One region of the Klebsiella sp. HN106 genome, then DNA from elsewhere that is predicted to be linked to it. Evidence: predicted binding sites of a transcription regulator. Region 1 holds the regulator's gene; each other region holds the start of a gene.
The links. Region 1 encodes PurR, which represses purine synthesis genes. Its sites were predicted from a motif close to CANGCAAACGTTTGCNTG; they were not measured.
Positions count from the first base shown of each region.

Region 2: the regulator PurR is predicted to act here: its motif matches at 1,913-1,930, upstream of ACSIPU_RS10530 (nucleoside-specific channel-forming protein Tsx).
Region 3: the regulator PurR is predicted to act here: its motif matches at 1,133-1,150, upstream of purM (phosphoribosylformylglycinamidine cyclo-ligase).

Region 1 is NZ_JBLURD010000001.1:687,564-691,519, forward strand. Features, by position in the region: gene sodB (superoxide dismutase [Fe]) at 1-290, shown strand, start outside; gene ACSIPU_RS03250 (MFS transporter) at 347-1,513, opposite strand; gene ACSIPU_RS03255 (cytochrome bd-I oxidase subunit CydH) at 1,684-1,773, opposite strand; gene purR (HTH-type transcriptional repressor PurR) at 2,070-3,095, shown strand; gene punR (DNA-binding transcriptional activator PunR) at 3,114-3,956, opposite strand, start outside.
Region 2 is NZ_JBLURD010000002.1:840,266-844,221, forward strand. Features, by position in the region: gene ribD (bifunctional diaminohydroxyphosphoribosylaminopyrimidine deaminase/5-amino-6-(5-phosphoribosylamino)uracil reductase RibD) at 1-629, opposite strand, end outside; gene nrdR (transcriptional regulator NrdR) at 633-1,082, opposite strand; gene ACSIPU_RS10525 (DUF3251 domain-containing protein) at 1,230-1,772, shown strand; gene ACSIPU_RS10530 (nucleoside-specific channel-forming protein Tsx) at 2,069-2,953, shown strand; gene ACSIPU_RS10535 (helix-turn-helix transcriptional regulator) at 2,997-3,686, opposite strand; gene ACSIPU_RS10540 (VOC family protein) at 3,701-3,956, opposite strand, start outside.
Region 3 is NZ_JBLURD010000004.1:109,903-113,858, reverse strand. Features, by position in the region: gene ACSIPU_RS13170 (6-phospho-beta-glucosidase) at 1-38, opposite strand, end outside; gene bglK (beta-glucoside kinase BglK) at 48-941, opposite strand; gene purM (phosphoribosylformylglycinamidine cyclo-ligase) at 1,207-2,244, shown strand; gene purN (phosphoribosylglycinamide formyltransferase) at 2,241-2,882, shown strand; gene ppk1 (polyphosphate kinase 1) at 3,062-3,956, shown strand, end outside.

The DNA.
Region 1 (3,956 bases):
CTAAATCCTTCGGCAGCTTCGCGGATTTCAAGGCCAAATTCACCGACGCGGCGGCAAAAAATTTCGGCGCAGGCTGGACCTGGCTGGTGAAAAATGCCGACGGTAGCCTGGCCATCGTCTCTACCAGCAACGCCGGTACGCCGCTGACCAGCGACGCTACCCCGCTGCTGACCGTGGATGTCTGGGAACATGCGTATTACATCGACTACCGTAACGCCCGTCCGAACTATCTGGAACACTTCTGGGCGCTGGTAAACTGGAAGTTTGTTGCCGCTAATCTGGCAGCATAAAAGCCAACCGCAGAAGCATTGCTGCTTCTGCGGTTATTATTTCACTTCACGTGAACTTAATGGTTAGCAAACGCCTCTTCCGGTTGCGCCCGCCCGCTGAACAGCACCAGCAGTAGCGCTACGCCCGCGATAATCGCTCCCATCACCGGTACGAACGCATATCCCAGGCCGCCGGATATAACCGCGCCGCCCGCCGCCGCGCCCAGCGCGTTACCAAGATTGAAGGCCCCGATATTAACCGATGAAGACAGCCCCGGCGCCTCATGAGCGACGCGCATCACGCGCATCTGCAAAGGCGGTACCACCGCAAACGTCGCCGCCCCCCAGACAACCATACTTATCGCCGCTCCCACCTGCGACTGAGCCAGCAGCGGGATCGCCAGCATAATGACCATCAGCAGCAGAAGAAAGCCCTTCAGCGTTGCGGTAACGGAACGGTCGGCAAACTTACCGCCGAGATAGTTACCCAGCGAGAAACCGACGCCAATCAGCACCAGCATGGCGGTCACAAACAGCGGTGAAGCGTGGGTGATGGTATGCAGAACCGGGGAGATATAGGTATAAAGCGTGAACATCGCCCCGGCGCCCAACACGGTGGTCAATAGCGCCGACAGCACCTGCGGACGCATCAGCACCGCAAGTTCCTGCTTCACGTCCGGACGTTCGCCGGCGCTGCCCTTCGGTAGCGACAGCCACAGGCCGATCATCGCTACAACGCCCAGCCCCGCCGTTGCCAGAAACGACATTCGCCAGCCGATAGTTTCGCCCAGCCAGGTTGCCGCAGGAACGCCGCCGATATTGGCGATCGTCAGCCCCATAAACATCGTTGCTACCGCGCTGGCCTGCTTATGTTTAGGCACCACGCTCGCCGCCACCACCGAGCCGAGACCGAAGAAGGCGCCGTGGTTGAGGCTGGTAATAATGCGCGACAGCAGCAGCGTAGTGTAATCCGGGGCAATTGAAGAGAGCACATTACCGAGGGTAAAAATGGCCATCAGAAAGATTAGCGCATTTCTGCGCGCGCGGTGGGAGAGCAGCAGGGTCATTAACGGCGCACCGACCATCACGCCGATGGCATAAGCGCTAATGAGCATTCCCGCCGCCGGAATGGACACATCCACGCCTTTAGCAATAACCGGTAATAGTCCCATCGGGGAGAACTCGGTCGTGCCGATACCAAAGGCGCCGATCGCCAGTGCGAGCAGGGGAAAGTTGATTTTCATGCAGGAACTCCATCAGGCCGCCTTCAGCGACGGCATCTTATTCAGAAGTCAAAAGCATGACATCAATCACAGAAAAACAAAAGTAAACGAAATGGCAAAAGATTTTTGCGAAATTGATAATAATAGGCGGGGGGGTAAAGGGAGAGCGGCCCCTCCCTCTCAGTAAAGAATTAGTGCAGTACTGCAGTCAAACCTGCGGCAACAATCAAACCCAGAACAATAATCGTTGTCGTCAGCGAAAACTTTAAATTTGTATCCATCAATTTTTCCCCCTGATTATCCCCACATGAAAAGTGAGCTTGCTCATTTTTACACAGAATAGCGTAAAAATCTTCCGAGATTTAGAGTGATGCACATTTTTGCTCTTCCCCTTTGCCCCAAGATCGGACAAAATCCCACGCTAATTTGAAAGCGTATCGGCCATTGACCCCTTCCTGTCGTTCTGTGTCGTTTTCCCGACGTGATGCCATGATCCATTTTGGCGCCAGGGTGTGTACAGGCAATCGTTTACGTACCGATAAACAGACGATCAGGTCAAGGTCTGGAGTGAGAAGTAATGGCAACTATTAAAGATGTAGCGAAACGCGCAAACGTTTCCACTACAACAGTATCACATGTAATTAACAAAACCCGATTCGTAGCGGAAGAGACGCGCAATGCGGTATGGGCGGCCATTAAGGAGCTGCATTACTCCCCCAGCGCCGTTGCTCGCAGCCTGAAGGTCAATCACACCAAGTCTATTGGTCTGCTGGCGACCAGCAGCGAAGCGGCTTATTTCGCCGAGATTATCGAAGCAGTCGAGAAAAACTGCTTCCAGAAGGGCTATACCCTTATCCTCGGCAACGCCTGGAACGACCCGGAGAAACAGCGCGCCTATCTGTCAATGATGGCGCAGAAGCGCGTTGATGGCCTGCTGGTGATGTGCTCCGAGTATCCGGAATCAGTTTTAAGCATGCTGGAAGAGTATCGCCACATCCCGATGGTGGTCATGGACTGGGGCGAGGCAAAAGCCGACTTTACTGATTCGGTCGTCGATAACGCCTTCGAAGGCGGCTATATTGCCGGACGCTACCTGGTTGAACGCGGCCACCGCGATATCGGCGTGATCCCAGGCCCACTGGAGCGTAACACCGGTGCGGGCCGGCTGGCAGGCTTTATGAAAGCCATGGAAGAAGCGCAGATCGGCGTTCCGGAAAACTGGATTGTCCAGGGCGATTTTGAACCGGAGTCCGGCTATCGCGCCATGCAGCAAATTCTCAACCAGCATCCTCGCCCGACGGCTATTTTCTGCGGCGGCGATATTATGGCCATGGGCGCCATCTGCGCGGCGGATGAAATGGGGCTGCGCGTGCCGCAGGATATTTCGCTGATCGGTTATGATAACGTGCGCAACGCCCGCTACTTCAGCCCGGCGCTGACCACCATCCATCAGCCTAAAGACTCTCTGGGCGAAGCGGCCTTTAATATGCTGCTGGATCGCATCGTCAATAAGCGCGAAGTCTCGCAGTCGATTGAAGTCCATCCGCGTCTGGTCGAGCGCCGCTCTGTGGCCGACGGCCCGTTTGTCGATTACCGCCGTTAACCTTTCCTGCGGCGTCGGTTATTCCGGCGCCCGCAGCCACTCCCGATTCAGCGTTTCGCTATCGCCAAGATAATCCAGCAGCCATAACAGGGCCGGAGAGGCATCGCTTTGCTGCCACGTCAGACAGCAGGCAGCATCCGGGAATGGGTTCTCCAGCTCCAGCGCCGTCCATTCACCGCTATCGAGCCACGGCTTTGCTAAATGCCCGGGCACCATCCCGACGCACAGCCCCGCGGAGAGACAGGTTTCAGAGGCATCCCAGTCCGGCACAACCACCCTCTTCTGGTTATCGAGCAGCCAGGTGGTCCGCTTCGGCAGCGAGCGTGAAGTATCCTCTCTGACCAGCGATGGCCAGTTGCGCAGGACGTCATCGCTTAAAGGTCCCGTCATTTTGGCCAGCGGATGGTGGCTTGCGACGACGCAGTCCCAGCTCAGCATTCCCATATCACGAAAGGCGTAGCGGCCCCCGACCGGAATTGAGCGCGTTGCGCCGATCGCCAGCTCCACGCGACCGTCGGCCAGCGCATCCCAGACGCCGTTGAACACCTCCTGAAAAACAATCAGCTCAACGTCATCAAAGTGACGATAGAAATCAACGATCATCTGCCGCATACGCGTTGGCTTAACGATATTATCCACCGCGATAGAGAGCTGTCCGCGCCAGCCGTTGGCTATCTGCTGACACTGCTGGCGGGTGATCTGCATTTTTTTGATAACAGATCGCCCTTCCTGCAAAAACCAAACGCCGGCAGGGGTTAGCTCGACATCCCGATGGCGGCGTTCAAATAGCGGCACCGCCAGCCACTCTTCCAGCTGACGCACGGTATAGCTGACGGCCGAAGGGACGCGGTGCAATTCCTG
Region 2 (3,956 bases), on a different contig from region 1:
TCGTCCCAGCGTACGGTCAGCGCCGGATCGTCCGCCAGCACCGTCGCGCTGCTGGTCAGAATAGCGTGGCTTTGCGCGCGCAGGCGCTGGACATCACGCCGCGCCTGCGGTGAGGTGATCCACTGGCTCTCTCCGCTGGCCATCGCCGTGCGGCCGTCCAGCGATGCGCCCATTTTTAGCTGGATCCACGGGAAGCCGGTGCGCATGCGCTTGAGAAAACCTTTATTCAGCGCTTCGGCTTCATTCATCATCAGCCCGTGGCTGACGTCAACGCCCTCCTGCTGCAAGCGGTACAGACCGCGCCCCGCGACCTGGGGATTGGGGTCCTGCATTGCGGCAACGACGCGGGTTACCCCTGCGGCAATTAGCGCTTCGCAGCACGGCGGCGTACGCCCGTGATGGCTGCAGGGTTCCAGCGTCACGTACGCCGTCGCGCCCTGGGCTTTTTCGCCCGCCATGCGCAGCGCATGCACCTCCGCGTGCGGTTCACCGGCGCGATAGTGAAAACCTTCGCCGACGATCTCGCCATCTTTGACAATCACGCAGCCGACATTCGGATTTGGGTGAGTCGTGAAGCGTCCGCGCGCAGCCAGCTTCAGCGCTCGCGCCATGTATATTTCGTCCTGCATGGATCAGTCCTGTAAGCGGGCGATCTCTTCGCCAAACTCTTTGATATCTTCGAAACTGCGATAGACGGAAGCGAAGCGGATATAGGCCACTTTATCGAGCTTTTTCAGCTGTTCCATCACCAGATTGCCGATCATTTTGCTCGGCACTTCACGTTCGCCGGTTCCGCGCAGGTGGGTTTTAATGTGGTTAAGCGCCATTTCGACGTCATCTGAGCTGACCGGACGCTTTTCCAGTGCTTTAAGCATGCCGCTGCGCAGTTTGTCCTCATTAAAAGGCTCGCGCACGTCGTTGCTTTTTACGACTCGCGGCATCACCAGCTCCGCCACTTCAAACGTCGTAAAGCGTTCGTTGCAGACCAGACACTGGCGGCGACGACGCACGGAAGAGCCTTCGCCCACCAGACGTGAGTCGATAACCTTGGTATCTACGGCGAAACAGAAAGGGCAATGCATAGCGCGTCCTGACAAGTAGTTAAACTAACAGGTAGTTTACCGCGAAGTGACCCGACAACAAAGAAAGAGCTTTTGAGACAAAGGATCTATAGTGCGTTTAGCCGAACGATCTACCATTAAGCATCCTCTGTTAACGGAATCTCGACTATGACAAGACGTTATTTAAAGCTGGCCATTGTGGGTAGCATTTTCACCCTTAGCGCCTGCGCGCAGCAAAGCGAAATTCGCCAGATGAACCAGAGCGTGAGCACTCTGAGCAAAGAGATGACCCAGCTCAATCAGCAAACGGTAAAAATTACTCAGCAAAACGTTCTGAACGCGAAATCTAACAGCGGCGTATACCTGCTGCCGGAGGCGAAAACGCCAGCTCGCCTGAAAAGCCAGATTGGTACCCTGCGCATGTCGCTGCTCAATATCGCCCCGGATGGCGACGGTACCCGCCTCACCCTGCGCATTCAGGGGGAATCAAACGATCCGCTGCCGGCCTTTAGCGCGACGGTCGCCTCCGGGCAGATCAGCGGCACAACCGATAGCTACCAGGAGGTTAATGTACAAAATCAGCTCATTAGCGCTCCGGCAAGCGTCCTGGCGCCGAGCGATGTCGACATTCCGCTGCGCCTGAATGGCGTGACGCCAGAGCAGGTTGGCTTCGTTCGCATCCACGATATTCAGCCCGCCAGTATGCAGTAATGCCGTCTGCCGGATGCGTTCAACATCCGGCTTTTTTTCCGCTGTGCAAATCCACTTACAGATTTCCCGATCGGTTCACTAAAAATTGACAGGAATTATGAATTTCGGTGGCATTTCGTCAAGAAATGCATAAAATCGTGAACGCAATCGATTACCTATGTCTTCGTTATGTGAAACAACACATATTTTTGTGAGCAATGATTCCTATAATAGACGCCACAGAAATACGAAATATTTAGAAACGCTACGGCGATTCTTTTAACGCCTTCAGGCTTAATTTAAACAGTGGCATCATTATGAAAAAAACATTACTGGCAGCTGGCGCAGCTCTGGCGCTCTCCGCATCTTTCTCTGCCAGCGCGGCAGAAAACGACAAACCGCAATATCTGTCTGATTGGTGGCACCAGAGTGTGAACGTGGTGGGCAGCTACCACACTCGTTTTGGGCCGCAGATTCGTAACGATACTTATCTGGAATATGAAGCGTTCGCTAAGAAAGACTGGTTTGATTTCTATGGCTATATGGATGCGCCGGTATTCTTCGGCGGCAACACCGACGCGAAAGGTATCTGGAACCACGGTTCTCCGCTGTTTATGGAAATTGAGCCGCGCTTCTCTATCGATAAACTGACCGGTACCGACCTCAGCTTCGGCCCGTTCAAAGAGTGGTATTTCGCCAACAACTATATCTACGACATGGGCCGCAACAAATCCGGTCGTCAGAGCACCTGGTATATGGGTCTGGGTACCGATATCGATACCGGCCTGCCGATGAGCCTCTCCCTGAACGTCTATGCAAAATATCAGTGGCAAAACTATGGCGCATCTAACGAGAACGAATGGGACGGTTACCGTTTCAAAGTGAAATACTTTGTGCCCCTGACCGATCTGTGGGGCGGTTCACTGAGCTATATCGGCTTCACCAACTTTGACTGGGGCTCCGATCTGGGCGATGACAACTCTTATGATTTGAACGGTAAGCATTCACGCACCAGCAACTCCATCGCTTCCAGCCATATCCTGGCGCTGAACTACGATCACTGGCACTACTCCGTCGTGGCGCGTTATTTCCACAACGGCGGCCAGTGGGCGGATGACGCGAAACTGAACTTCGGCGACGGCGACTTTAACGTCCGCTCTACCGGCTGGGGTGGTTATTTCGTGGTCGGTTACAACTTCTAATCGGCTCGATTATCCCCGGCAAATGCGCCGGGGATAATTAAAGCTAACGCTCTTCGCACCTCACCTTACGCAAGAAATCACTCAATGAACGATCGGCTCGTTCGCTGAAATGACGCCCGGTGGCGGAAATCTCCAGACAGCGGTCGAGACGGAAACAGCGATAATCCTCACGCAGCTCGCACCAGGTCACCAGCAGCCAGCGCTCGCCCCAGAAAAAAAGCCCCAGCGGCAGCACTTCTCGCTGCGACTGATTTCCCGCTTCATCACGATAGCGCAGCGCGAGCGCCTGCTGAGCGGAGACCGCCCGATGCACCAAATCAAACTGATCTTTGCTATAGCCCTGGGAACCAAAGTCCGGTGCGAACAGCCGCGACTGCTCGGCCTTACGTCGGCTCTCCGCGGGCAATATCGCCAGCACCTTTTCCTGCGCCGATTCCAGCGCCCGGGACAGCGACGCGCCGCCCCAGGTTTGCAGTAGCCGAATAGCGGCTATCAGCGCTTCCGATTCCTGGGTTGTCAGCATTAACGGCGGTAGATCATAGCCCGCCAGCAGCCGATAGCCGCTTCCGGCCTCTCCCTCAACCGGAACCCCGGAAAGCGAGAGATCGCGAATGTCGCGGTAAATAGTGCGCTCTGACACGCCAAGCCGCTCGGCCAACAATCCGGCGGTGGTTAATCTCCTCCCCCGCAGGATCTGCACGATTTGAAAAAGACGGTCGGCGCGTCGGCTCATTTTTGTTATCTCATTTATGCGGGTTGATGCAAACCAATCCGATTCCCCTCACTATCGATAAACAGGGCAATCGTGCCGATATCGTCCGCCAGCTCAAAGGGGCCAAAAACGCAGCTTCCGCCCGCAGAGTTGACGCGTTCTAGCGTGGCCGTCAGATTATCGGTATGCAGATAGATAATGCATCCCTGATCGGAGGGCTTTACGCTATCAAACTTTGCCAGCGCGCCGCCGGGAGCCGGGTCCTGATAAGGAAATACGGCCATTTCGGCA
Region 3 (3,956 bases), on a different contig from region 1:
GCACCGCCCCACAGAAAACCTTCTTTAAATCCAGACATGTTCTCTCCCTATGCGCAGTCGCCGCTCTGCGACCGGTGTTGCTGATTGAAATGGTAAACCGCGCCTACCAGCCCGGCATCGTTGCCGTGGCTGACGGTGTCGAGATACTCCGCAATGCCAAACCAGGCCAGATGCTCGCGCAGCAGCGCCAGAAATCCCGGTCGTTCCACAATTCCACCGCCGATCAAAATCGTTTGCGGATCGAATAAGTTAACGAGGTTGTAAAGCCCGGTACCCAGGCCGTTAAAGAATTCAGCGACCAGCCGTCGACAGGTCGCGTCGCCCGCATCGTAGCGGTCAAAAATCTCTTCGCCGGTGACGTCATCCAGCGCTTTGCCGAGATGCTCAGCGTAGCGATGGCGCAGCACGCGCAGCGTGCAGTTTTCGTTCATCGAATAGCGCCGCACATCACGGGTGCCCGGACGCGCGGTTTGCATATAACCGAATTCGCCGGCGCGGAAACGTGCGCCGTGGACCAACTGGTTATTACAGAAAATCGCCCCGCCGATGCCGGTGCCGATGGTCAGGACCAGGAAGTTGCTCATGTCGGCGGCTTTACCCCGCCAGCGCTCGGCCAGCAGCACGCAGTTAGCATCATTTTCAATGGCGACGGGCAATCCCACCTGCTGCTCAAGCCAGGCCTTGATAGCGAAGTTATCGAACTTACGGATGGCGCCGCCCATTTCGATAAAGCCGGTGTGCGGATTAACGTAGCCGGGAGCGCTGATCGCCACTCCTTTACATTCCGGGTGAGCGGCGATCCACGTCAGCATCGCCTGCAGGATCTGGTCGCCATCGCTGTCGATAAGGGTCTGCTTTCCTTTATCCAGCAGCTCGCCTTCGCGCGTCATTACCCCCATTTTTAACGCCGTGCCACCGATATCGAATGCGGCAATTTTCATCCTCAGCTTTCCTCCAGAATCCATCAAATTCTCGGTTTATCTCGCGTAGCAGCAGGAAAGAAACCGGTTTCAGTGGCATGATGATTATTCCTGAGAACGCTGGCAAGCAGAAGAATGTACCCGGTTTCATTTTCGTGAACGGTATCAAATTTGCGCACTTATCGGCCGTTTTACATCGACTGCAAAGCAGGCTCGCAAACGTTTGCTTTCCCTGTTAGAATTGCGCCGTTTTTTATTGCTACCGCAAACGCGTGGAGACTTCGCAGTGACCGATAAAACCTCTCTCAGCTATAAAGATGCCGGCGTGGATATTGATGCAGGCAACGCTCTCGTCGACCGTATTAAGGGCGTGGTGAAGAAAACTCGCCGCCCGGAAGTGATGGGTGGACTGGGCGGATTCGGCGCGCTGTGCGCGCTGCCGCAGAAGTATCGCGAGCCGGTTCTGGTCTCCGGCACCGACGGCGTCGGCACCAAGCTGCGTCTGGCGATGGACCTGAAGCGCCACGACACTATCGGTATCGACCTGGTCGCCATGTGCGTAAACGACCTCGTGGTTCAGGGCGCCGAGCCGCTGTTCTTCCTTGATTACTACGCGACCGGCAAACTGGATGTTGATACTGCGGCTAGCGTAATCAGCGGCATTGCCGAAGGTTGTCTGCAGTCAGGCTGCGCGCTGGTGGGCGGCGAGACGGCGGAAATGCCGGGCATGTATCACGGAGAAGATTATGACGTGGCTGGTTTCTGCGTCGGCGTGGTAGAAAAGTCAGAAATTATCGACGGCAGCAAAGTAGCCGATGGCGATGTGCTGGTGGCGCTGGCCTCCAGCGGACCGCACTCTAACGGCTACTCTCTGGTACGCAAAATTATCGAAGTCAGCGGCGTTGACCCGCAAACCACCGATCTCAACGGCAAACCGCTGGCTGACCACCTGCTGGCCCCGACCCGAATTTATGTGAAGTCCGTGCTCGACCTGATTGCCAACGTAGACGTGCACGCTATCGCCCACCTGACCGGCGGCGGCTTCTGGGAAAATATCCCGCGCGTCCTGCCGGACAACACCCAGGCGGTCATTGATGAATCTTCCTGGCAGTGGCCGGAAGTGTTCAACTGGCTGCAAACCGCGGGTAACGTCAGCAGCCACGAAATGTATCGCACCTTTAACTGCGGCGTCGGCATGGTAATCGCGCTGCCGGCAGACGCGGCGGATAAGGCGATTGCCTTCCTGAACGACAAAGGTGAAAACGCGTGGAAAATAGGGTATATCAAAGCCTCTGATTCCGAACAGCGTGTGGTCATTGAATGAAAAACATCGTGGTGCTGATTTCCGGCAACGGTAGCAACCTGCAGGCGATTATCGACGCCTGCGCCCGGAAAAAAATCAACGGCACCCTGCGTGCAGTCTTCAGCAACAAGGCCGACGCGTTCGGCCTTGAGCGCGCGCGCGCGGCGAATATTCCGGCTCACGCTCTCGCCGCCAGCCAGTTTGCCAACCGGGAAGCCTTCGATCGCGAGCTGATGCACGAGATCGACGCCTATGCGCCGGATCTGGTGGTACTGGCCGGCTATATGCGTATTCTTAGTCCGGCTTTTGTCGCCCACTATCAGGGGCGGATGCTGAATATCCACCCTTCCCTGCTGCCAAAATATCCGGGGCTGCATACCCATCGCCAGGCTCTGGAAAATGGCGATGAGGAGCACGGGACGTCGGTGCATTTCGTGACCGATGAGCTGGATGGCGGTCCGGTGGTATTGCAGGCAAAGGTGCCGGTTTTCGCTGAAGATACCGAAGACGACATTACCGCCCGCGTACAGGCGCAGGAACACGATATCTATCCCCTGGCTATTAGCTGGTTTGTCGACGGCCGCCTGCGCGCGGAGGGCAACGAAGCCTGGCTTGATGAAGTGAAGCTACCGCCGCAAGGCTACGCTGCCGAAGAGTAACCTCCCGCCCTGCGTTTTATCCACGCGGGGCTTTTTTTTGATTAAAATCGTTTAACAATCAAATATATTGGAGAAATAATTCTTCTTACTGTCATATTGTTGTGACAGAGTGAATCGCTATGCGGAAAATTTCGTCATAATAGTCTATGTCCTGTGAGTAAAACGGAGTGTGAGCTGTAATGGGCCAGGAAAAGCTATACATCGAAAAAGAACTCAGCTGGTTATCCTTCAACGAGCGCGTACTTCAGGAAGCGGCGGACAAAAGCAATCCGCTGATCGAGCGCATGCGTTTTTTGGGGATTTACTCCAACAACCTCGATGAATTTTACAAGGTGCGCTTTGCCGAACTGAAGCGCCGCATCATCATTAGCGAAGAACAAGGCAGTACCGCACACTCTCGCCATCTGCTGGGAAAAATCCAGGCTCGCGTGCTCAAGGCCGATCAGGAGTTTGACGGTTTATACAATGAGCTGCTGCTGGAGATGGCGCGTAACCAGATTTTCCTGATTAACGAACGCCAGCTCTCCGTCAACCAGCAGTCCTGGCTGCGCAACTACTTCAAGCTGTATCTTCGTCAGCACATTACGCCGATCCTGATTAACCGCGAAACGGATCTGGTTCAGTTTCTGAAGGATGATTACACCTATCTGGCCGTCGAGATTATTCGCGGGGATAGCATCAATTACGCGCTTCTCGAGATTCCATCAGACAAGGTGCCGCGTTTTGTGAATCTGCCGCCGGAAGCGCCGCGCCGTCGCAAGCCAATGATTCTGTTAGACAACATTCTGCGCTATTGTCTGGATGATATCTTCAAGGGCTTTTTCGATTACGATGCGCTGAATGCCTACTCGATGAAAATGACGCGTGATGCCGAATACGATCTGGTGCATGAGATGGAATCGAGCCTGATGGAGCTGATGTCCTCCAGCCTGAAGCAGCGTCTGACCGCCGAGCCGGTGCGCTTCGTTTATCAGCGCGATATGCCGGACGCGATGGTCGAAATGCTGCGCGACAAGCTCTCCATCTCTAACTACGACTCTATGCTGCCGGGCGGTCGTTACCACAATTTTAAAG